Regions from separate parts of the Bacillus infantis NRRL B-14911 genome, predicted to be linked through region 2. Evidence: riboswitches for the same ligand, from Rfam matches in the RefSeq annotation. Region 2 holds a riboswitch; each other region holds the start of a gene.
What was found. A riboswitch is a leader RNA that binds a small molecule or an ion and turns the genes downstream of it on or off. The one in region 2 is predicted to bind thiamine pyrophosphate.

Region 1 (7,407 bases), 280 kb from region 2:
GGCTTTTATCCATGGTACCAGAATAATCATTCAGCTTTTCTGAATTTGCCGAACAGGAATGTCAGCACAAACGGCACAACCAGCACGATCGCCATCCCGATAAAGAAGGACCCCCAGTTTTCGGATAAGATTGAGAAGAAGGCAGGCAGTCCGCCGACTCCGATCGATGGAGCAATGACCCCTTTAATGGTAATGAACATGCCGCCCAGGGCAGAGCCGATGACCGCTGCGATGAACGGATATTTGAAGCGCAGGTTCACACCGAACATGGCTGGCTCTGTAACTCCGAGGAAAGCTGAAAGCGAAGAAGTTGCAGCAAGTCCCTTTACTTTTTCATTTTTATTTAAGAAGAACATCGCAAGCGATGCTGAACCTTGAGCAATATTTGATAATGCCACCATCGGCCAGAGGAATGTTCCGCCGATTGATCCGATCAGCTGCAGATCGACAGCCAGGAATGTATGGTGCATCCCTGTAATAACGAGCGGTGCATAAAGGCCGCCGTAAATCAATCCTCCAAGAGCAGGAACCGCATCAAAAATGGATACAACACCGTCAGTGATCCAGCCTCCGATCGTAAACGTAACAGGCCCGATCGCAATGAAAGACAGGAAGCCTGTGATCAGCAGCGCAATCGGCGCGACTGTCAGCAGCTGGATTGAATCCGGAATCCTCTTTCTTAAAAATATCTCAATCCTTGCCAAAACATAGGACGCAGCCAGTACCGGCAGCACCTGACCCTGATAGCCGACTTTCTCTATCTCCAGTCCAAACAGATTCCATACAGGAACCTTATCAGTAGAACCATAACCCCAAGCATTAAGCAAGTCGGGGTGGACAAGCATCAGGCCGAGCACCATGCCAAGAAGCGGACTTCCGCCGAAACGATTGACCGCACTCCATCCAATCAGCCCCGGCAGGAATACAAACGCGGTATTGGCTATCATATTGATGATATTAGCGAGATCAGCCCATCCTGGATGAACGTCTATGAATGATTTGCCTGTATAAAAGATATCAGGCGCTGTCATGATATTGTTGATTCCCATCAGCAGGCCGGCTGTAACAATAGCCGGAAGAATAGGAATGAAAATGTCGGCCAGCGTTTTGATTGCTCTTTGAAGCGGATTCATTTTTTCAGAAGCAGCTGCTTTCACTTCTTCTTTTGACAATTCACCGATTCCTGTAGCCGCTGCCATTTCCTTGTATACCTTATCAACAAGGCCTTGGCCGATGACCACCTGGAATTGGCCGTTTGTAGAAAATGATCCTTTAACACTATCTATATTTTCCAATGCTTCTTTATCAACTTTGCTTTCATCCTTCAAAGCAAACCGCAGACGGGTTACGCAGTGCGTAGCTGCTGCAATATTTTCTTTTCCGCCAACTGCTTCTACAATACGCTCGGCAGATTCTCTGTAATTGCTCATGCTTCTCTCCTCCTGTTACCGTTTTCAACAGCAAGCAAAAAAAAATGCGGCCGGGAGCTCATATACTTCATATTATCTGCCCTTCTTGCAAATTTATCCTTTGCTGCAAAGTCAGCTCATTAAGTATTCACTCCAAAGAAAACTTGTATATACATGGTGTTTACGTTTTCATTATATCTTGTATATACATGACAGTCAATCATTTATTATACTAGAAAAATTTTAAAATAAAAAAAGCCTCCAATGTAATGGGAGGCTTCACATTTTTCCTATTTCTGCATCAAGCTCTTTCAGCAATTCTCCAGCTTTTTCTCCGTTAATGACTTTGTCCGCGTAAAGGTCCAAATCAGTAGGATCCATATTAATGATAACCAGTTTTGCACCACACTGCTTGGCAATGAGCGGAAACTGATTGGCAGGAGTGACAGAGAGGGATGAGCCAAGGACAATGAAAAGATCAGCTTTCTCTGACTCTGCAGCAGCAAAATCAATAGCTTCCTCGGGGAGCATCTCCCCAAAAAGGACGATGGACGGCCGCAAAATCCCCCCGCAATCACTGCACCGGAAATGCTCATCTATGTATTCATCATTCGGAAATATTTTCCCGCATGTCTGGCAATGGACCTGCTGCAGTGTACCATGCAGTTCAGCCACATTTCTGCTTCCTGCCGCCTGATGAAAACCGTCTACATTCTGTGTAATGATGCTTTGGACAATTCCCCTCCTTTCCCAGTCTGCCAATATATAATGCCCTGCATGGGGACTGCATTCCTTCAGCCCCATAACTCTGCGGCGATAAAATTCAATGAATTCGCTGACATGATGGTTGAGAGCTTCTGTACTGGCAATTTTCCCATAATCCACTGTATTCGTTAACCCGCTTCCTGCAGACCGGAAATCAGGCAGCCCGCTTTCTGTTGACATGCCTGCACCAGTCAATATAACCGTATAGCTTGACTCTTTCAGCCACTCTAAAAGCATAAGGACACCTCGCTTTTTTCTCTATTATAAACTTTTCCGGGGTTCAACCATCCGAAAATGGGATAAAAGTATAAAAAAGAATCTTTTAACCGGAAGGATGTTATATATGAAGACTTTCAAAAAGGAAGATTACGAAAAGGAGTATAAAAAATATGAGAGCCGCGCTGCAAAATACTTAAATGATCCGGGCAAAACAAGCGGGCTTCTTTCCAAAGCAAGCAAAAAAGCCGATTCCAGGAAAAATTCCCTATCTGAAGTATGGGACAAGCTTCAGCTCCTGTTTGAACTCATTAAAGCCTACTCAAAGGGACAGTATAGGGACATTTCTGCAAAAACAGCTGTTACGGTCATTGCTGGCATTCTCTATTTTGTGTCTCCCCTGGATCTTGTCCCCGACTTTCTTGCCGGAATCGGCATATTGGATGATGCCGCAATCATCGGCTTTATCATCAAGCAAATCGCCAATGAGCTTGAAAGATTTAAGCTATGGAGAGAAACACAGCCAGACAATATTATAGATATGGAAGAAGACAGCAAAAAAACTCTTGTATAGCAACAAGAGTTTTTTCTTTATTCTATTTCGCAAACCGGTGGTTGCCGATTTCTTTTGTAACGGCCCTTGTGCGGAGCCATTTGCTGTTAGTCTGGTCAGGATTAAAGAAAAACAGGGACTCACCGTCTTTTCTTTCTTCAGTCAATGCCTCCTGGACTGCTTTCTGTGAATCCTTCCCTGCCGGTTTATTGATCATCCCATTGTCCACAGGCTCAAATTGCCTGTCTTCGTAAATAACTTCTTTGACTGTGTCCGGAAATTTTTCGTCCTTCATTCTATTGAGGACCACTTCAGCCACAGCGACTTTTCCGGCATGCGGCTCACCTTTTGCCTCCGCATGCACAAGCCTTGCCAAAAGATCTTTTTCTCCTTTAGATAAGCTGACCTTTTGTTCTGTTATCCGCTTCTTTTTCTTTGGAGCAGACGGAATGATGAGCTTATCTCCGGCAAATATCTTTTCATCCTTTTTATAATTAGCCTTCTGTATATCCTCTGCAGCCACACCAAATTGCCTGCTGAGCTTCGAAAGGCTATCCTCTTCTTTTACAGTATATATATCGACATTATCAATCGTCTTGGCAAATGCTTGTTTTCCGGGATTTTGGACAATCTGGAATGAGATCAGCATGAATGCAGCAATCATTAAGGCAAGATATTTCATGTCTTCTCCTCCATTCAATCTTTTTTCAACATTCCTTACCCTATCACAGATAAAGATTCAGTTCCAAACTTAATTCTTTCCATGGCAGCACAGGGATATATAGGGATAACTCCGAATTTTCCGGAAGAAAGCTGTTTCAATGCCATTGCAGAGAATATCTGTTATAATGGACCATGATTCCCGGATGAATGCGGGAGCTCTGAACGGACCGGCTGCTTTATGCGGCTGTAAATAGGAGAGAATTGTGGGGGAACCGGGCACGGTTGAGACTTTATTTTTACAATAAAGGACCCTTTGAACCTGATCTGGAGAGATGCCAGCGTAGGAAACATATTCTTAATTGATGAATGTTTTTTATTGCGCACGGGTTCTGAAATCCGGGCGCTTTTTTGTTTGCATCGGGATATAAAGGAACAGCACCTCCGCCCGCGGTTGTCCAGAATTAGTTTATGCCATTAACCGGCGGTCTTTTTGGAATAATATCAGAAACAGCATGGAGGATTGATCATGAAGAAATGGCTCAGCGCATTGTGCACTGTCTGCCTGCTTGCCGGCTGCACCGGAGGACAGACTGGTCAGGAAGAAAGACAAGCTGATAAAGGGCAGGACCTGGAAAAGATAACGGTTGTCCTTGACTGGACACCAAATACTAATCACACTGGACTTTACGCTGCCAAAGCAAAGAATTTTTTCAAAGAAAATGGCCTTGATGCAGAAATCATCATGCCTGGTGACGCTGGAGCAGACCAGCTGGTTGCTTCCGGTAAGGCCGACTTTGGCGTCAGCTATCAGGAAAGTATTACACAGGCACGGGTTCAGGGTGTCCCGCTTGTGTCGGTAGCCGCCGTCATACAGCATAATACGTCCGGCTTTGCTTCTCCTGCAGCAAAAAATATCGACTCGCCAAAGGATTTTGCCGGGAAAAAATATGGAGGCTGGGGATCGCCTGTTGAGGAATCTGTTATCGCCTCATTAATGAAGCAGGAAAATGCAGATGTCTCTGATGTTTCCTTTGTTAACATGGGGGATGCCGATTTCTTTACAGCTGTTAAAAGGGATATCGATTTTGCCTGGATTTATTATGGGTGGACTGGCGTCGAGGCGGAGCTTCGCGGAGAAGATCTGAATATGGTCTACCTTACCGACTATTCCGATAAACTCGATTATTATACACCTGTTCTGGCTACAAATGAGAAAATGATCAAAAATAGTCCTGATACTGTCAGAGCCTTTGTAAAAGCAGCATCACAGGGCTATCAGTTTGCAATCAAGAATCCGGAAGAAGCTGCTGATATCCTGCTTGAGGCTGCACCTGATTTAGACGCCGAGCTGGTCAAGAAAAGCCAGGAATGGCTGTCTCCAAAATATCAGGATGATGCAGAACAATGGGGAGAACAGAGTATAGAGGTTTGGGAAAACTATGCCCAATGGATGTATGAAAATAAACTGCTGGACAGCGAGCTGGACGCTGAAAAAGCTTTTACCAATGAATTTTTGCCAGAATAGGAGGAACCATAATGGCCAGTACACTGATCAGCATTCAGATTATACCTAAAACAAAAAACGGGGAAGATGTTATTCCATATGTAGATGAAGCAATTAAAATCATTGCAGAATCCGGAGTGAAATACGAGGTCCATCCACTGGAGACAACGATGGAAGGCGAGCTTGAAGAGCTATTCCGGATCATCGCAAGGATGAATGAAAGAATGATTGCAATGGGAAGCAAAAATGTGATTTCTCAAGTCAAAATTCTGTTTCAGCCTGATGGGATCACGATGGATGACCTGACGGATAAATACAAATGAAGAAAGTGGCTGTAAAAGGATGGAAGCCGGCAGCGGTTCTCCTCCTTTTGTTCATTCTCTGGGAAGCAGCAGTAAGGCTGGCAGAAGTCCCTGCCTGGCTCCTGCCGCCGCCCTCTGACATCATGGCTGAATCTGTGGAAAGCTGGGCCCGTTTTTCCGGCCACCTGGCGTCAACTGTGCTATTATCACTGGCCGGCTTTGCACTGGGGACTGTTTTCGGGCTCACCGCGGCCATCATCCTTCACCGTCTGCCGGCTGTAAGGGAATCTGTTTACCCGCTGCTGATACTATCCCAGAATGTCCCTGTCATCGTCCTTGCCCCTCTCCTTGTCATCTGGTTCGGGTTTGGGCTGCTGCCGAAATTTATTGTCATTATTCTTGTCTGTTTTTTTCCAATCACTGTGGCAGCTTTGGACGGTTTCAGGCAGGTTCCAGCCGAGCTTAAGCATTATATGGCCATGTCAGGAGCCACCAAAAGGCAGCTGTTCTGGAAGCTGGAATGGCCCGGCTCCCTGCCCTCGCTATTTTCAGGGCTGAAAATCTCGGCCACCTACAGTGTTATGGGCGCTGTCATCTCAGAATGGCTCGGTTCGGAAAAAGGGATAGGCGTTTTTATGACTCTCGCCTCCTCCTCCTTCCGGACAGACCGTGTTTTTGTAGCCATATTTGCCATTATGATACTAAGCCTGATTTTCTTCGGAGCAATCCTTTTGGCAGAGAGCCTGCTTTTAAAATGGAATAAAAAGGAGCAGATAAAATGAATCTCCTGCACCTGGATAATATATCAAAATCTTTTGGGGAACAGATGGTCCTTAATAACTTAAGCCTTGAAGTTAATGAAGGTGAATTCGTCTCCCTTCTCGGGCCTTCGGGAAGCGGAAAAAGCACCATTTTCAATCTGATTGGGGGACTGCTTCTACCCGATGAAGGAAGCATCCAGATGAACGGCCAATCGATCAATGGCCAAAAAGGTTTCATGAGTTATATGCCGCAGACCCCTTCCCTTCTTCCGTGGAGGACAGTTTTGCAAAATGTCCTTCTGGGACAGGAACTGACAGGCAGAACAGATAAGGAAAAAGCCATGGAAATGATACATAAAGCAGGGCTCGGGCAGTATGCGCATGCCTATCCGCATGAATTATCCGGCGGAATGAAGCAGCGCGCTTCCTTCATCAGGGCGCTGCTCAGCCCGCAGGAGCTTCTTTGCCTGGATGAGCCCTTTTCAGCGCTGGATGAACTGACGCGGCTTGATATGCAGAAGTGGCTCCTGACCATTTGGGAAGAGCAGCGGCCGGCCATCATCTTTATCACTCATAATATAGAAGAAGCTCTTTTTCTGTCAGATCGCATCATCGTCTTATCAGAAAAGCCGGCCCATACAGCAGCGGAATTTACGGTGCCTTTTTCCCGGCCAAGAAGAGAAGAACTGTTCCTGGAAGAGGAATTTCTGGAATGGAAAAGAAAGGTCCATCATTCGCTGCGGCCAAAGAGGGAAAAAGGATGAACAAGATTATTGACAGCCATATCCACCTGGACCGCTATGCAGATCAGGATATTGCTAATATTTGCAGCATACAGGAGCTCGAATCACTCATAACTGTCTCGTGGGATCTCAGCTCCTGCAAAAAGAACCTGCTCCTTGCAGAGAGGTTTTCAAAGGTAAAGCCGGCTTTTGGGTACCATCCGGAACAGGTCCCCCCTCCTGAAGCAGAACTTGCTGATCTGATAGGCTGGATGGGGGATCATAAAGAAAATATGATAGCCATCGGAGAGGTCGGCCTTCCATACTATTTAAGACAAGAACAGGGTGCTTCCTTTATAGGCCTGGAACCTTATCTTGAAATACTGGAGCTGTTTGTCCAGAAAGCAAAGGAGTGGCAGCTCCCCGTCATCCTCCATAGCATCTATGAAGATGCAGAGATAGTATGCAGCCTGCTTGAAAAGTATTCTATTGAAAAAGCCCATTTTCATTGG
Region 2 (7,407 bases):
TCTTCAACAGCTTGAAGGCACCTGCTGTAGACCTCATCAAATGCTGATAGTCCGCTGATATCGACTGTTCTCTGCTCCCAGCGGAAGCTGTGGCATTGAAGAAATTCAAAATCTGCCCCTGCTTCATTCAGTGTGACATGGTAGCAGCCTTTCGCCCCGCTTTCCTTCCGGCTGCGCCCCTGAGTATTTCCCGGATAGATGACCGGCGGCTCAGCATTCAGAACCATTCTTTTATGGATATGGCCCAGAGCCCAGTAGTCGTATTCCTTATCCAGCAGCTCTTTTAAAATAAACGGGGCATAGCGGCCATGGCCGGTCTCCCCTTCAAGGCTGCCATGCAGGATGCCGATATGGAAGTCCGACATTCCCCGAACCGGATACTGGCTGATCATCCTCTCGGAAACATGCCTCCTCGGGTAGCTGAAGCCATGCAGGCTGACCGTTGTCCCATTTGGTGCTGTATAGCTTTCCTCACTTGGCTGGTGAGGGAAAATATGTACATTGTCCGGCAGACTGATGTGGGACCAGGTGCCCTCAAAATGGTCATGATTTCCATGGACTGCGTAAACAGGTATATTCTTTTCCGCAAGGCGGTTCATTTCCTTTCGCAGCCTTGCCTGTGCCTTTATGCTCCTGTCTTCACCGTCAAACAGATCTCCTGCCAGAATGACAAAGTCCACCTTCCTTGCAAGGGCAGCATCCACTATATTTTTCAGAGCGGCAAATGTGCTTTCTTTAATTTTATCGAATAAATCATCCTGCAGGCTGGAAAGCCCGAGCATAGGGCTGTCCAGATGCAGGTCTGCTGCATGAATAAATGTAATTTCCTTCATAATGTTCCCTTTCAGCGCTTTTCTCCTATTTTATCACCTGGAAAAAGCGAATGCACGTTCCTCTACAAAAAGTTATCAGGCTTTGAACCTTTTGCATCTTCGGAGAGTATAAGAAGCAAATAACATTAGGAGTGATTACCCTTGTATAAAAATCCTCAATCGGCACTTATTAGACTCAAATATATTTCTGCCGGCCTGTTTCTTTTGTTCATCATCATTTCGGCTCTGACAGGAAGCTGGAAGTTCACGGCTGCTGCTGCATGGAGCATCGGCATTGTTTATCTGCCTACTTACGGCAGCATACAAAGGCAAATGGAAAAACAGTCCAGCGAATAGACAAAGGCCTGCCGGGATATCCTGGCAAGCCTTTGTCTTATTCAATAGTGGACCGATTCGCTCTTGCGGCATTTTGTGCAGGTCCTGTATCCATCTGCCTCATAATAGATATGGGAGCAGCTTCTCTGTATCTCTGAAATTTGCTTTTCCAGCCCCCGGATCTTTTGCTGCATATTGAGGATCTGCTCTTCCATTTTCCAAACTTCAGTATTTCTTCTATGTTCAATAGATGGATGAGCCACGGCTGGCAAACTCCCCGGCTTTTTGCTCCATTGTATCCTCAATTGCCTCTGAAACGGTTTTCCCCTGACCTTTGGCCATCTGGCGGATATCCTTGGAAATGCGCATAGAACAAAATTTAGGGCCGCACATAGAACAGAAATGGGCGGTTTTTGCCCCCTCGGCCGGCAGGGTTTCATCATGGTATGCCCGCGCCCGTTCAGGATCCAGGGATAAATTGAACTGGTCGTTCCACCTGAAATCGAACCTGGCCTTTGACAATGCATCGTCCCGAACCTGGGCACCGGGATGGCCTTTGGCTAGATCTGCGGCATGAGCTGCAATTTTATAAGCAATGACCCCTTCCCTGACATCGTTTTTATCCGGAAGCCCAAGATGCTCCTTTGGCGTTACATAGCAAAGCATACTAGTGCCAAACCATCCGATCATCGCTGCTCCTATTGCGGATGTAATATGATCATATCCCGGGGCTATATCTGTCGTCAGTGGGCCAAGCGTATAAAATGGCGCCTCCTTGCAAATTTCCATCTGCTTATCTACATTTTCTTTGATCTTATGCATCGGAACATGCCCCGGCCCCTCGATCATCACCTGGACATCATGCTTCCAGGCTATTTCAGTTAACTCTCCGAGCGTTTCTAGCTCCGCAAATTGAGCCTCATCATTCGCATCTGCTATAGAACCCGGACGCAGCCCATCTCCGAGAGAGATGGAAATATCGTAAGCTTTTAAAATTTCACAGATTTCCTCAAAATGCGTATACAGGAAATTCTCTTTATGATGCTGGAGGCACCATTGGGCCATGATCGACCCTCCCCTGGATACAATACCTGTCGTCCTTTCGGCAGTCAGCTGAATATAGCGGAGCAGCACCCCTGCATGGATTGTAAAATAATCCACTCCCTGTTCAGCCTGCTCTATCAAGGTATCCCTGTATATGTCCCAGGTCAGATCCCCGGCAATCCCCTTCACCTTTTCAAGTGCCTGATAAATCGGTACAGTCCCAACAGGAACTGGAGAATTGCGGATGACCCATTCACGGGTTTCATGGATGTTCTTCCCGGTCGAAAGATCCATAATCGTATCTGCCCCCCAGTGCACTGCCCAGGTCATTTTTTCCACTTCTTCCGCGATGGAGGAAGAAACAGCCGAATTGCCGATATTCGCATTGACCTTCACATGAAAATGGCGGCCGATGATCATCGGTTCCGCCTCCGGGTGATTGATATTGGCAGGAATGATCGCCCTTCCGCTTGCCACCTCGCTCCTGACGAATTCAGGATCCAGATTTTCCCTGATGGCGATGAACTCCATTTCAGGTGTAATGATCCCTTTCCGGGCATAATGCAGCTGAGTCACATTCCTGCCCTCTTTTGCCTTGAGAGGGAAGGGGGCTTTATTCGGGAAAATGTCTGCATAAGAAACTTCGGTCCCGGCCCGAAGCCCGTTATCCTCCGGCTTCTGCACTCTGCCTTGATAAGCTTCCGCATCCTTCCGCTCCTCAATCCAGCCTTCCCTTACCCGGGGCAAACCTTTCGTTATATCTATCTCAAAATCAGGATCAGAATAAGGGCCGCTCGTGTCATATACACAAACAGGCGGATTGTCCTCTGTTCCAATAGCAGTCCTCGAGCTTTCCTGGATTATTTCCCTGACCGGGACCTTTATATCGTCCCTGATGCCGTTTACATATACTTTCCGGCTTCCTGAAAAAAACAGTCTATTCATTTGATATAAATCTTTCATACTTCTTCCTCCTCCATCTTTGTGCCTCAGGGCAGTTTTTTACGGAGGAAGCAGGCCATGCCGGCTGCTTCCCTACGCTGACATTAATCAGATCAGGTTCCAAGGGTTTAGGATTTTCCTTTCTCAGCCTGTAAAGCTCCCCCAGCAGTGAATAAAATCTAATAGAAACTTTCTTGCATTTTTCAAAATAAAAACATCAAGTTATCTGCACACTATTTTTTCATGCGTTTATTTTTTCACAGCAAAAACCCCCCTTGCATATTGCACCGGGGGCATGCCAGGCCAAAAAATGGCATACAGCTGCCGCATCTTTCTTCTGCAGAAGCTAAAAAGCGGACTCCTGCAAAAGGAGTCCGCGTATGTATGACAAATAAAAGCCATCTACACTTCCCTCCGCTGGTACGAACCAGATCAGGTATAAAAGGGTCAAAGACTAAAAACGGGTCTTACTCTCAGCCGGCCTCTACCGGCACCCCCAGTGCCAAAATATGCTATTTTCATAAGCTACTATACCATATGCCGACCAGGAAGAGAACAGACTAATTTCATATTATTCCAAAAACACAAAGCTGGAGATTTTAAGATTTGCGGTCCTACCCTCTGTGTTTGCTGCATAAAATTGTACTAGTCCTTCCGGGCTAATCCTTGAATAGGCGAGTGATATCATTGAGCATTGGAATATACATCAGCTATATCGTTTTAGGACTTTCACTGGCGGCGCCGATCGGCCCTGTCAATGCTGTCAGGCTGGAAAAGGGGCTGAAAAACGGATTTTGGCACGCATGGATTGTCGGCGCGGGATCGATGATCGCTGACGGGGTTTATATGCTGATCGTCTATCTCGGACTCGTGCAATTCCTTGACTCCCCTATGATTCAAACCTTCCTGTGGCTGTTCGGCGGTTTTATTCTTCTTTATTCCGGAATCGAAGGCATGATGAATGCCAATAAAATATCTGTCACTTACATACGGAGCAAAGAATCGCTGTTCAAATGCTTTTTCACCGGATTCATCATGTCGGTTTCAAGCCCGCTGTCGATTTTGTTTTGGCTGGGGATTTACGGATCGGTTTTGGCCAAAACTGCGTCCTCCTTTGGGACAGGCCAGCTTCTTGTCTACAGCCTCATGATTTTTATCGGACTGGGCCTTTGGGACATTTTTGTGGCAGGCCTGACGAGCGGATTCAGGCGGTTCCTGACCTCAAAAGCGATCATCATCATCAGCATGCTTTCCGGACTGTCGCTTATTCTTTTCGGAATCTATTTTGGATATCAGGGGATTGCTTCTTTGTTTGGATAAAAAAACAGACAAACCTGATATAAATCGGGTTTGTCTGCAGTCATTATTTTTTAGAACATTGGAACAGCGGCATTAAGTATTTAAGCCTGTTGATTGGAGTGCAAGGCACGCAGACTCCTGCGGGAGATAGCGGCAAGGCTGAGACCCCGCAAGAGCTTGCTCTGAGGAGGCTCAGCGTCGCCCCGCGGAAAGCGGAGTGCCTGGAACGCAAATCAACAGCCCCATTTATAGGCGGAAATTATTCATTAAGCTTGCCAGGGCTGATTGACCGCCTATTTATTTTTAGACAGCTGCAAAGCTTTTTTTATATCCTTGAAGGAATTGGATTTTCCGTACATGAGCACTCCGCCCTTGTATACCCTTGCTCCAAATATTGAGAGCAGCAGGATGGACACAACCAGGATCCCAATCCCCGCTATCGGCTCCCAGACCGGCAGGGTGAGCATTCCTACTCTCATGAACATCAGCATCGGGGTAAAGAACGGGATATAGGAGCTGATGGTCACAAATGCTTTTTCCGGCTGTGACAGCCCGATGATCGCGATCATAAAGCCGGCTACAACGAGCATGGTCATCGGCATGATCATCTGCTGGACATCCTCGATCCTGCTGACAAGCGAGCCCAGGAAAGCTGCAAGTGTGGCATACAGGAGATAGCCGAGAATAAAGAACACTACAGCATACATGATAGTGGCTGCCGGAATATCGCCGAATCCGAAGAATTCAAAGAAGCCTCCCTGCATCGACTCAAGATTCCGCTTGACGAAAAAGTAGCCTACCAGCAGCAGCACCGACAGCTGCGTCAGGCTAAGCAAGGCGATCCCGAGAATTTTGGCGAACATCTGCTTGATGGGTGAAACGCTTGAAATCAGGATTTCCATCACACGCGAAGATTTTTCCGTAGCTACTTCCATCGCAATCATGCTTGAATACATGATGACAGCAAAATAGATGATGAACAGCAGCACATAAACAAGGCCCCTTGCCTGTGTCAGCTCTTCTTCTGTTTTGGCATTCTCCTCCAGCGCATCCCTTTGGAACTGGACAGGCTCATAGAGACTGGCAAGCTCAGCATCAGAAAGATTGATTTTTGAGGCTGCGATCCCGGTCTTTACCTGCTGAAGGGCTCCCTCCAACTCACCTGATACCGATGTATCCGCCAGGCTGAGGGATTTGTATTCGGCAGCAGGAAGCTCTTCGGAATCGGCTGAGAGAGTAAGCAGCCCTGCATAATCGCCATCCTTCACTTTTGCCTCGCCATCGTCTGCCGAACCGCTGAACTCTTCAAGCTTCAGGGTGCTGCCTGCTGTATTCAGCTGCTGCTGGAGAGGATTCAGGAGATTGCCTGTTTCATCGATTACAGCCACCTTTACCTCATCATCTCCACTGTCGAACGTTTCAATGATCTGCTGCATATTTGTAAGGCCGATGATCAGCAGCAGCGTGACAATCGTTGTAATAATGAATGATTTCGTCTTCAGTTTGCTCCAGTATGTGTGGAATAGGATAATCCAGAAATTATTCATAAGAAGCACCCACCTTTTCTATGAAAATATCGTTCAGCGAAGGCTCCTCAAGAACAAACTTCCTGACAAATCCCCTGCCGGCAATTTCTTTTAAAATTGCCTCCGCAGCCTTTTCCCCTTCAATCTGCAGATGCACGCCCTCCGCAGTCTGCTTTACCTTTTCCACTCCAGGGAATCCGCTTAAGAAATCCAGTTTGAAGTCCGCATGGATCACAAGGTTCTTCCGCCCGAACGCCCTTTTAATTTCCTTAAGTGCTCCGTGGACAACAGGGCGTCCCTTATGCATGATGCATAAATGCTCGCACATTTCCTCCACATGCTCCATCCGGTGGCTGGAAAACACAATGGTCGTGCCTTTCTCCTTTAGTTCAAGCACAGCGCTTTTCAATAGCTCGACATTTACCGGATCCAATCCGCTGAAAGGCTCATCAAGGATTAATAGCTTGGGTTTATGTATAACGCTGGCAATAAACTGGATCTTCTGCTGATTCCCCTTGGAAAGTTCCTCCACCTTTTTGTTTGCGTATTCCGGCACCTTGAACCTATTAAGCCAATAGTCCAGCTCTTTCAGAATATCCGGCTTCTTCATCCCTCTCAGCCTTGCCAGGTATACAACCTGATCCCTGACCTTCAGCTTCGGATAAAGGCCGCGCTCTTCCGGGAGATAGCCTATGATTGGGCTTGTCGAGTAATCAATTGTGTTCCCGTCCCAGGAAATGCGCCCGCTTGTCGGCTCCAGCAGGCCGAGCACCATCCGGAATGTTGTTGTTTTACCTGCACCATTTGCCCCCAGAAATCCGAACATTTCCTTTTCCGGGATGGTCAGGGACAGATCATCCACCGCCGTGAACTTTCCAAATCTTTTTGTCACATGTTCAAGCTCAAGTACCATCGTAACTCCTCCTTCTCTATACCTTATACGATTCAGCCTTAAAAAAGGTTCAAAATACAGGAAAAATCTCTTTGCAGAAAAACAGAAATTATGCAAGAATAATAGTAACTATCAGAATTTTTAATAAAAGGAGAAGACATATGAAAACCTATAAACTCACAGCCTTCGAAAATGATGGAGAAAAAATCCTTGATGAAAGCTTCCAGGCCGGCAGCGACGACGAAGCGAAAGAAATCGGCGGAAACCTCCTAAACGAAAAAGGACTCAGCGGCAAAACCCACCGCTGCACCTCCCCGCTTGGGAAACTGTTATTATTTCATCCATAGGAAGCGGAAGGTACTTGACCAGGTTAAGGAACCCAGGCTAAAGGCGCCTGCGGCACATCAAAATAATAAGAGCCGGACGAAAGGAGCATCCCCTTTTGTCCGGCTCTTATTTTTAGGAACCTGAACAGTTTTATTAATTCCAGAATCAGACTGCAGCTTATTTTCCTTTAAATACCGGCTTTCTTTTTTCTATGAAAGCTTTAATGCCT
Region 3 (7,407 bases), 1.2 Mb from region 2:
GAAGCCATAGTGCTGCTGGCAAACTCGTTATGATAGAAGCACACAGCGGAGGCCTTTCTGTCTCTTCCGGAAACGGGGACCGCTCTGTGATCTTTGAGCACCCATTAATAAACTGCAGGGATTCTGGCCTGGATATATTGGAATATGGAAAGCTGGCAGCTGATGGAAGAATGCTTTCTGAAGTCATCAGGAAAATACCTGGCCGTTTAAGCATCAAAGCTTCCACTTCACATAAAATCCTGATTAATTCAATGGACAAGCAGATTTCCGCAGCGATTGCGGGTTTCCCGCTAGACCAGTTTCCTGATAGAGCACATGTAGAGTTTCCTTATATATATCCATTGGAAGCATCTGATCTTGCAGCAGGATTGAGGAATACAGCTGCATCTGCGGCCAAAACAAGCTCAAGGCCAATCCTGGAAGGCATCAATCTGGCATTTGATGAAAACGGGCTGACATTCACGGCGACAGATTCAAGCCGGCTTGCCATGTGGAAAGCTGACGGCTCTGCTGGGTTCAGCCAGTCATTTACTCTCCCGGCAAGAAATGCAGCAGAATTGCTCAAATTGATAGGCAAGTCACCAAGCGGAGAAGCAGCCATTTATATATCTGATTCACAGGCCGTATTCGCCACATCAACATTCCGTTTCTGCTCTTCGCTTTTGACCGGCAGATTTCCCTCTTCTGAGAAACTGAAGCCGGAAGGGTGCAAAACAGAGTTAGTCATCAATAGGAAGCACCTTCTTCAAGGTGTCAAGCGGACAATGATATTTGCTGGAGAAAAAAGAAGCTCTCTTGTTTCCATCCAAGCCAAGGATGAAAACTCCATCACTATATCTTCCCCAATGTCTGAAATGGGCATGATCGAGGAGGTGCAGGAATTGCAGAGCATCAGAGGAGAAACAGAAGCTTCAGCAGTAATAAATGGGAGTTATCTGGCGGATGCGCTGATAGGAACAGAGTCAGAATATATTAAAATAAGGCTTTATGGGACAATGAAGCCAATCCTGATCTCTTCCCCTGGGGAGGCAAACTATTTTCACCTTATTTCTCCTGTCAGGACTGCATCAGGGATGTTCCTTGGCAAGGGACAGGTTCAGAATCAAGATTAAAACTGAAAGGTGAGAAAATCAAATCTGAAGGGGATCTGAATACTAGTAGAATATTATTAACAGAGGGAAATCTGTTGCGCTGTATCAAGTAATCCAGCTGGAAAACGGCCAAAGCGGGGAGGGCTAAGCAGAGGTATTTCCTCCCATCCAGGCTTTTTAGCTGAAAGGAGGCATACCGCGGCCGATTTCCTTAATGATGCTGGTAATGGATTCAATATCCTGCGCTTCAAGTCCGAACGCATTTTTAATCTTTTTTTCTATATTGTCTGAAACATTGCGTTTCCCGATTTCAATCAAAGCAACCAGTGAAAAGCTGCAATTAATCATTTTGGCGAATTCACGCTGTGAAAGATTATAATTCTTTCTGATAAACTTAATGATTTCTTTATCCAAGGTTAAATCTCCTTTTTTCTTTTATTTTCATATTATAAAAGAAAGTGAAGAACATCACTAGTGAAATATAAAAATAAAAGAAGGAAGGAGAAGAAAAAAGCGGCTTTTGAGTTAAAGCGGCTGCTTGGCTGGCTGATCTGCGCGTGGTATCCGGCTATAGACAAACCACATGTTCAGAAACTCGACTTTGAGCTTCTCGCCGGGCTTCAATTTTTCAGTTTCATTGACCACAACAAGCTTCTGACCTTCCAATTCCACTGTTTTCTCATCCACTGCGTCAGCGATATAAACCTTGAAAATAACTTTATTGAACCAATATGGATTCAGCCTGCCTTTAATATCAAGGATATTCTTCATCTTAAAGCCTCCTTCCTGTATGCATGTAAATTCTTATTATTTGAAAATTTAAACAATTACAAGAATACTTCATATATTAATTGAATACCCGATTAGATCATATAAAAACCAGTAAAACTGATGAATTGAATAGAACATACGTTCTGTAATATACTAAAGTATGGACGGGAAACAACTTTTCCTGCCTGGAGCTTAATCTGTACTTAGAGGAAGGATCATATGAAAAAATGCCTTTATTGCCAGGCAGCGGGGGACCTGATCCCCCTCAAGGAGTGGAACAGGGACCGTACGATTTATTATTGCAGCAAGCATTATGAACAGGTGCTTAAGTTCCAGGAGAGAGAACAAAGGGAATTTGTCGACTATTTCAGACAGCACCCTAAGCTGCTGGAGTATCTCAGCAGCAAAAGTCTTGAACTTTATGAAAAGCTCGAAAAAGAGAAAGGAGGACCGGCATGACAAAACGATTTTCAGAATATGCTCTTTTCCTGCCTGATGGAATGAGATATAATGCATTATAGTATTAATTACATAACGTAACCACAAGGGGAGCTTAATGCTGAGAGTGAACTTTTGTTCTGACCCTTTGAACCTGTTAGATAATTCTAGCGCAGGGATGTGGATGGATGGGTGAAGGTATGCCCGCTTCCTGATCAGTTCTCCCTTGAGGTTTGCGTTAATTCGGACAAAAGGGGAGAATTTTTTATGAAAAAATTAGGGCTGGTTGCCTTGATTGAAGCATCTTTTTTTGCAGCATTCGCTGTTATTCTTGATCTGCTTCCTTCTATTAAACTAACGCCTGCAATATCCATTTCCATTGCAATGGTGCCCATCTTCATACTTTCATTGCGATGGGGCTGGAAAGCGGGCTTCATTTCCGGATTCTTATGGGGGATTCTCCAGATTGTCATGGGCGACGCCTGGATAGTGACGCCCCTGCAGACTTTCATTGAATACTTCGTTGCTTTCGCCTTTATTGGCTGTGCCGGCTTCTTAGCTCTTGCCCTCCAAAAAAGCCTTGCTGAAGGCAAGAAGGGTAAGGCTCTGGGATGGACAGCTGCAGCCATTTTCCTTGGCAGTGCGGGCAGATATTTCTGGCACTTTCTTGCAGGTATGATTTTCTTTGGAAGCTATGCACCTGAAGGGATGTCTCCTTTTGTATATTCTCTCATGATTAATGGGATAACGATGCTCGGGTCAGCTGTCTTATGTACAGCCGTATTGTGGCTCCTCCTTTCTGCAGCGCCGCGCCTGGTACAGAGGAAACAGGTATATTCCGCTGCGGAAGAGCATAAATTGGCGAACTGATAACCATGTGCACAAAGCAGTCCCTTCTGGCGAATCGGCCAGAAGCGACTGCTTTTGTTTTTAAAAAAGGGAAATTGAAGAGAATTGCTGAAAAATGCTTTCATTCGACAAATTTTGGTATATAATAAGTTACGCTATTATACTAAAGTGATAAACTGGCCTACAAGGCTTAACTTCTAGAGGTACATCGACTATTAATATAGTAAAGGAGATTGAAATGACAGATAAGTTTATTATCCGCTTTGAAGATGTTACAAAACAATATGACAATGACAGTCCGGTTCTGGACGCCGTCAGCTTTGATATAGAAAGGGGAAAGTTCTACACGCTCCTTGGTCCTTCAGGCTGCGGAAAAACGACGATCCTGCGCCTGATTGCGGGTTTCATCGAACCGACAGAAGGATCCATTTTCTTCAATGGACAAAAAATCAATAAAGTGCCTGCCAACAGGAGGCAGGTCAATACCGTGTTCCAGGACTATGCACTTTTCCCGCATTTGAATGTATTTGAAAACGTGGCATTCGGATTGCGCATCAAAAAAATGAAAAACCAGGAAATCAATGAGCAGGTGAAAGAGGCGCTCAAGTTTGTCAACCTGGAAGGATATGAACAGAGGGAAATCAAAGAGATGTCAGGAGGGCAGAGGCAGCGTGTCGCGATTGCGAGGGCAATTGTCAATAAACCGGAAGTCATCCTGCTGGATGAGCCCCTTTCTGCACTGGACCTGAAGCTGCGTACAGAAATGCAGTACGAGCTGCGGGAGCTTCAGAGAAGGCTTGGCATTACGTTTATATTTGTCACCCATGACCAGGAAGAGGCGCTTGCTCTTTCTGATGAAATCTTTGTGCTGAACAAAGGCCGGATTGAGCAGAGCGGAACGCCAACTGATATTTATGATGAGCCTGTCAACCGGTTTGTGGCCGACTTCATCGGTGAGTCCAACATCGTCGAAGGGACCATGCTAACCGATTATCAGGTTGAATTTGCAGGCAGGAAATTTGAATGTGTAGACGCCGGCTTCGATTTGAATGAAAGGGTTGAAGTGGTCATCAGGCCGGAGGATATGGAAATTACTCCGAGCGAGCAGGGCAAACTTCAGGTACGTGTAGATTCACAGCTATTCAGGGGAGTTCATTATGAAATTTCCTGCTTTGATAAAGATGGGAATGAATGGCTTGTCCATTCTACACGAAAGGCAAAAGTAGGGGATGAAATAGGCCTTCATTTTGATCCGGAAGCCATCCATGTCATGAGGCCGGGAGAATCTGAGGAAGAATTTGACCGCAGGCTGGAGGCTTATCAAGAGGAAAGCCATGAGAACTAATCAGACACGCAACCTGTATCTGATCCCATATTTGCTGTGGATCGTTTTATTTGTCGTGACCCCTTTGTTTTTGGTGCTGTATTATTCATTTTTTGATATAGAAGGGCAGTTCACATTCGGGAACTACCAGAAATTTTTCACGCCCGTTTACCTGAAAATGACTTTGAGCTCTTTCTGGTATGCGTTCCTGATCACTGCCTTTTCTTTACTGATTGCCTATCCGACTGCCTACCTGCTTACGAAGACCAGGCATAAGCAGCTCTGGCTTCTGATGATCATCATTCCTTCCTGGATCAATCTGCTGCTCAAGGCTTATGCTTTTCTCGGCATTTTTGGAACTTACGGGGCAGCCAACAGCTTCCTTGAGGTGATCGGAATAGGTTCAAGGCAGATTCTGTTTACCGATTTCAGTTTTGTTTTTGTATCGGTATACATCTTCCTGCCTTTTATGATTTTGCCGATTTTCAATTCGCTTAACGAATTGAATTCATCGCTCATCGATGCATCCAATGATTTGGGGGCATCACCCTGGACTACTTTTACACGGGTTATTTTCCCGCTGACGCTGGATGGCGTCAAATCCGGCTGCCAGGTTGTATTCATCCCTGCACTTTCCCTCTTCATGCTTACCCGCCTGATTGCAGGGAACAGGGTCATCACCCTGGGCACGGCCATAGAACAGCATTTCCTTGTCACTCAGGATTGGGGGATGGGCTCCACCATTGCCGTATTCCTGATCCTTACGATGGTGATCATCATGCTGCTGACCGGAAATCGCAGGAGGGGGGCATAGCATGGGGAAATTATCTAAATGGTCATCACTTTATCTGATCCTTGTATTTTTTGTTCTTTATGCGCCAATATTTTATCTAATGTTTTATTCTTTTAACAGCGGCGGGACAATGTCACATTTCGAAGGGTTCACGCTGGACTGGTATAAAGAGCTTTTTGCTGATGCAAGGCTATTGATAATTGTGCTGAACACCATCATCATTGCCCTGTTGTCGGCTGCCATATCAACGATCATCGGAGTGGCCGGTGCACTTGCCATTTTTTATGTAAGAAAGCGGCAGGTCAAGAGCACACTCTTATCTTTGAACAATATTCTGATCGTCAGCCCCGATGTTATCATCGGTGCTTCCTTCCTGATTTTGTTTACGATGATCGGAATCAAGCTCGGATTTACATCGGTCCTGCTCTCTCACATTGCTTTCTGCGTTCCGATTGTAGTTATAATGGTGCTGCCTAAAATCCAGGAAATGAGCCCTACACTTGTGGACGCTGCGAGGGATCTAGGGGCAAGCCGCTTTGATGTTCTGTCCAAGGTCGTTCTGCCATATATCACACCAGGCATTTTTGCGGGCTTTTTTATGGCCCTAACCTATTCACTTGATGATTTTGCAGTTACTTTCTTTGTAACAGGGAATGGCTTCACCACTTTATCGGTTGAAATCTACTCTCTGGCCCGGCGCGGGGTTTCGCTGAACATCAATGCACTTTCCACGCTGCTGTTCCTGTTCACACTTATACTGGTGATCGGCTATTATTTCATCACCCAGAAAAATGCGAAGCCGACTGGAATGGGGGTCAAAAAATGAAACAGCTCGGTAAAGCCCTGCTGGTCATTGCTGTCATTTCTGCACTTCTGCTGTATGCAGTCTCCCGGCTTAATTCCTCACAAGGCTATTCCAGCGGAAATACGCTGACGGTCTTTAACTGGGGAGACTATATCGATGCAGAACTCGTGGACCGCTTTGAAAAAGAAACAGGCATCAAGGTGATTTATGAAACCTTTGACAGCAATGAAGCCATGATGACCAAGATTGAACAGGGCGGGACAGCCTACGATATAGCGGTTCCGTCAGAATATGCAATTGAAAAAATGAAAGAAGAAGATTTGCTTTTACCGGTAGACCATTCAAAAATTCCAAACTTGAAATATATCGACCCGAGGTTCATGGACTTGGCATTCGATCCAAAAAATGAATACTCTATCCCTTATTTCTGGGGGACGGTCGGCATAGCCTATAACACAGATCTGCTTGGGGACAAAGAAATTACAAGCTGGAATGACCTTTGGGATGAAGATCTGCGAAACCAGATTCTCCTAATTGATGGTGCAAGGGAAGTTATGGGAATGGGCTTGAATTCCCTCAATTATTCCCTTAATGATCAAAATAAGAAGCATCTGAGGGAAGCGAAGGAAAAGCTTGATACCCTTACTCCGAATATCAAAGCCATTGTCGGGGATGAAATCCGGATGCTGCTTGAAAACGATGAAGCAGCCATAGGTGTTGTCTGGTCAGGAACTGCTTCAGAGCTGATGTGGAAAAAGGACAATATTGAGTATGTTCTCCCTGAGGAAGGGACGAACCTGTGGTTTGATAATATGGTCATTCCAAAAACGGCAAAAAACGTGGATGCCGCCCACCAGTTCATGAACTTCATGCTTGATCCGGAAGTCGCTGCCCAGAATACCGAATATGTAGGCTATTCGACGCCGAATAAAGAGGCGCTGAATTACCTGCCGGAGGAAATTGTCAGTGACAAGCGCTTCTATCCGGACCCGGAAATGACCGAAAAGCTGGAAGTGTACGAGAACCTTGGGAAAAAAATGCTCGCACATTATAATGAACTGTTTTTGGAATTCAAAATGCATAGTAAATAATAGCAGCGGCTGGAGGAGTCTCCGGCCGCTTTTTTGCATTCTAGCATGATTTCCGTCCTGTCAGGGGATCCTAGTCTTAAAAACAGGAGGAGGCAGTCATGTATTATATCAGCGGAAACATCATTTCAGGGGAATATGATGATCAGGCAGAACAGTTTTCCATCAGCATGATCAAACACTTTAAGACTCAGTCCATTTTGACCAAGGATCAGGCTATCCAGCTTCTTGACTACCTCTACAGGCAT

Region 1: linked by a shared signal. The riboswitch ahead of N288_RS07640 (ABC transporter substrate-binding protein) and the one ahead of thiC (phosphomethylpyrimidine synthase ThiC) in region 2 are both predicted to bind thiamine pyrophosphate.
Region 3: linked by a shared signal. The riboswitch ahead of thiT (energy-coupled thiamine transporter ThiT) and the one ahead of thiC (phosphomethylpyrimidine synthase ThiC) in region 2 are both predicted to bind thiamine pyrophosphate.

Annotation. Positions count from the first base shown of each region.
Region 1 covers NC_022524.1:1,487,620-1,495,026, reverse strand. Annotated here, with positions in the region: gene treP (PTS system trehalose-specific EIIBC component) at 27-1,430, opposite strand; gene N288_RS07655 (NAD-dependent deacylase) at 1,689-2,411, opposite strand; gene N288_RS07650 (YkvA family protein) at 2,518-2,964, shown strand; gene N288_RS07645 (cell wall hydrolase) at 2,987-3,625, opposite strand; TPP riboswitch at 3,862-3,970, shown strand; gene N288_RS07640 (ABC transporter substrate-binding protein) at 4,133-5,131, shown strand; gene N288_RS07635 (thiamine-binding protein) at 5,143-5,433, shown strand; gene N288_RS07630 (ABC transporter permease) at 5,430-6,194, shown strand; gene N288_RS07625 (ABC transporter ATP-binding protein) at 6,191-6,937, shown strand; gene N288_RS07620 (TatD family hydrolase) at 6,934-7,407, shown strand, end outside.
Region 2 covers NC_022524.1:1,209,557-1,216,963, reverse strand. Annotated here, with positions in the region: gene N288_RS06330 (metallophosphoesterase family protein) at 1-833, opposite strand, end outside; gene N288_RS06325 (hypothetical protein) at 975-1,169, shown strand; gene thiC (phosphomethylpyrimidine synthase ThiC) at 1,392-3,155, opposite strand; TPP riboswitch at 3,208-3,308, opposite strand; TPP riboswitch at 3,527-3,642, opposite strand; gene N288_RS06315 (LysE family transporter) at 3,822-4,454, shown strand; gene N288_RS06310 (ABC transporter permease) at 4,727-5,980, opposite strand; gene N288_RS06305 (ABC transporter ATP-binding protein) at 5,973-6,872, opposite strand; gene N288_RS06300 (YhzD family protein) at 7,013-7,198, shown strand; gene N288_RS06295 (enoyl-CoA hydratase) at 7,356-7,407, opposite strand, start outside.
Region 3 covers NC_022524.1:2,374,972-2,382,378, reverse strand. Annotated here, with positions in the region: gene dnaN (DNA polymerase III subunit beta) at 1-1,112, shown strand, start outside; gene N288_RS11875 (helix-turn-helix transcriptional regulator) at 1,269-1,505, opposite strand; gene N288_RS11870 (hypothetical protein) at 1,617-1,862, opposite strand; gene N288_RS11865 (hypothetical protein) at 2,082-2,321, shown strand; TPP riboswitch at 2,398-2,496, shown strand; gene thiT (energy-coupled thiamine transporter ThiT) at 2,568-3,170, shown strand; gene N288_RS11855 (ABC transporter ATP-binding protein) at 3,388-4,494, shown strand; gene N288_RS11850 (ABC transporter permease) at 4,484-5,287, shown strand; gene N288_RS11845 (ABC transporter permease) at 5,289-6,092, shown strand; gene N288_RS11840 (ABC transporter substrate-binding protein) at 6,089-7,162, shown strand; gene N288_RS11835 (hypothetical protein) at 7,261-7,407, shown strand, end outside.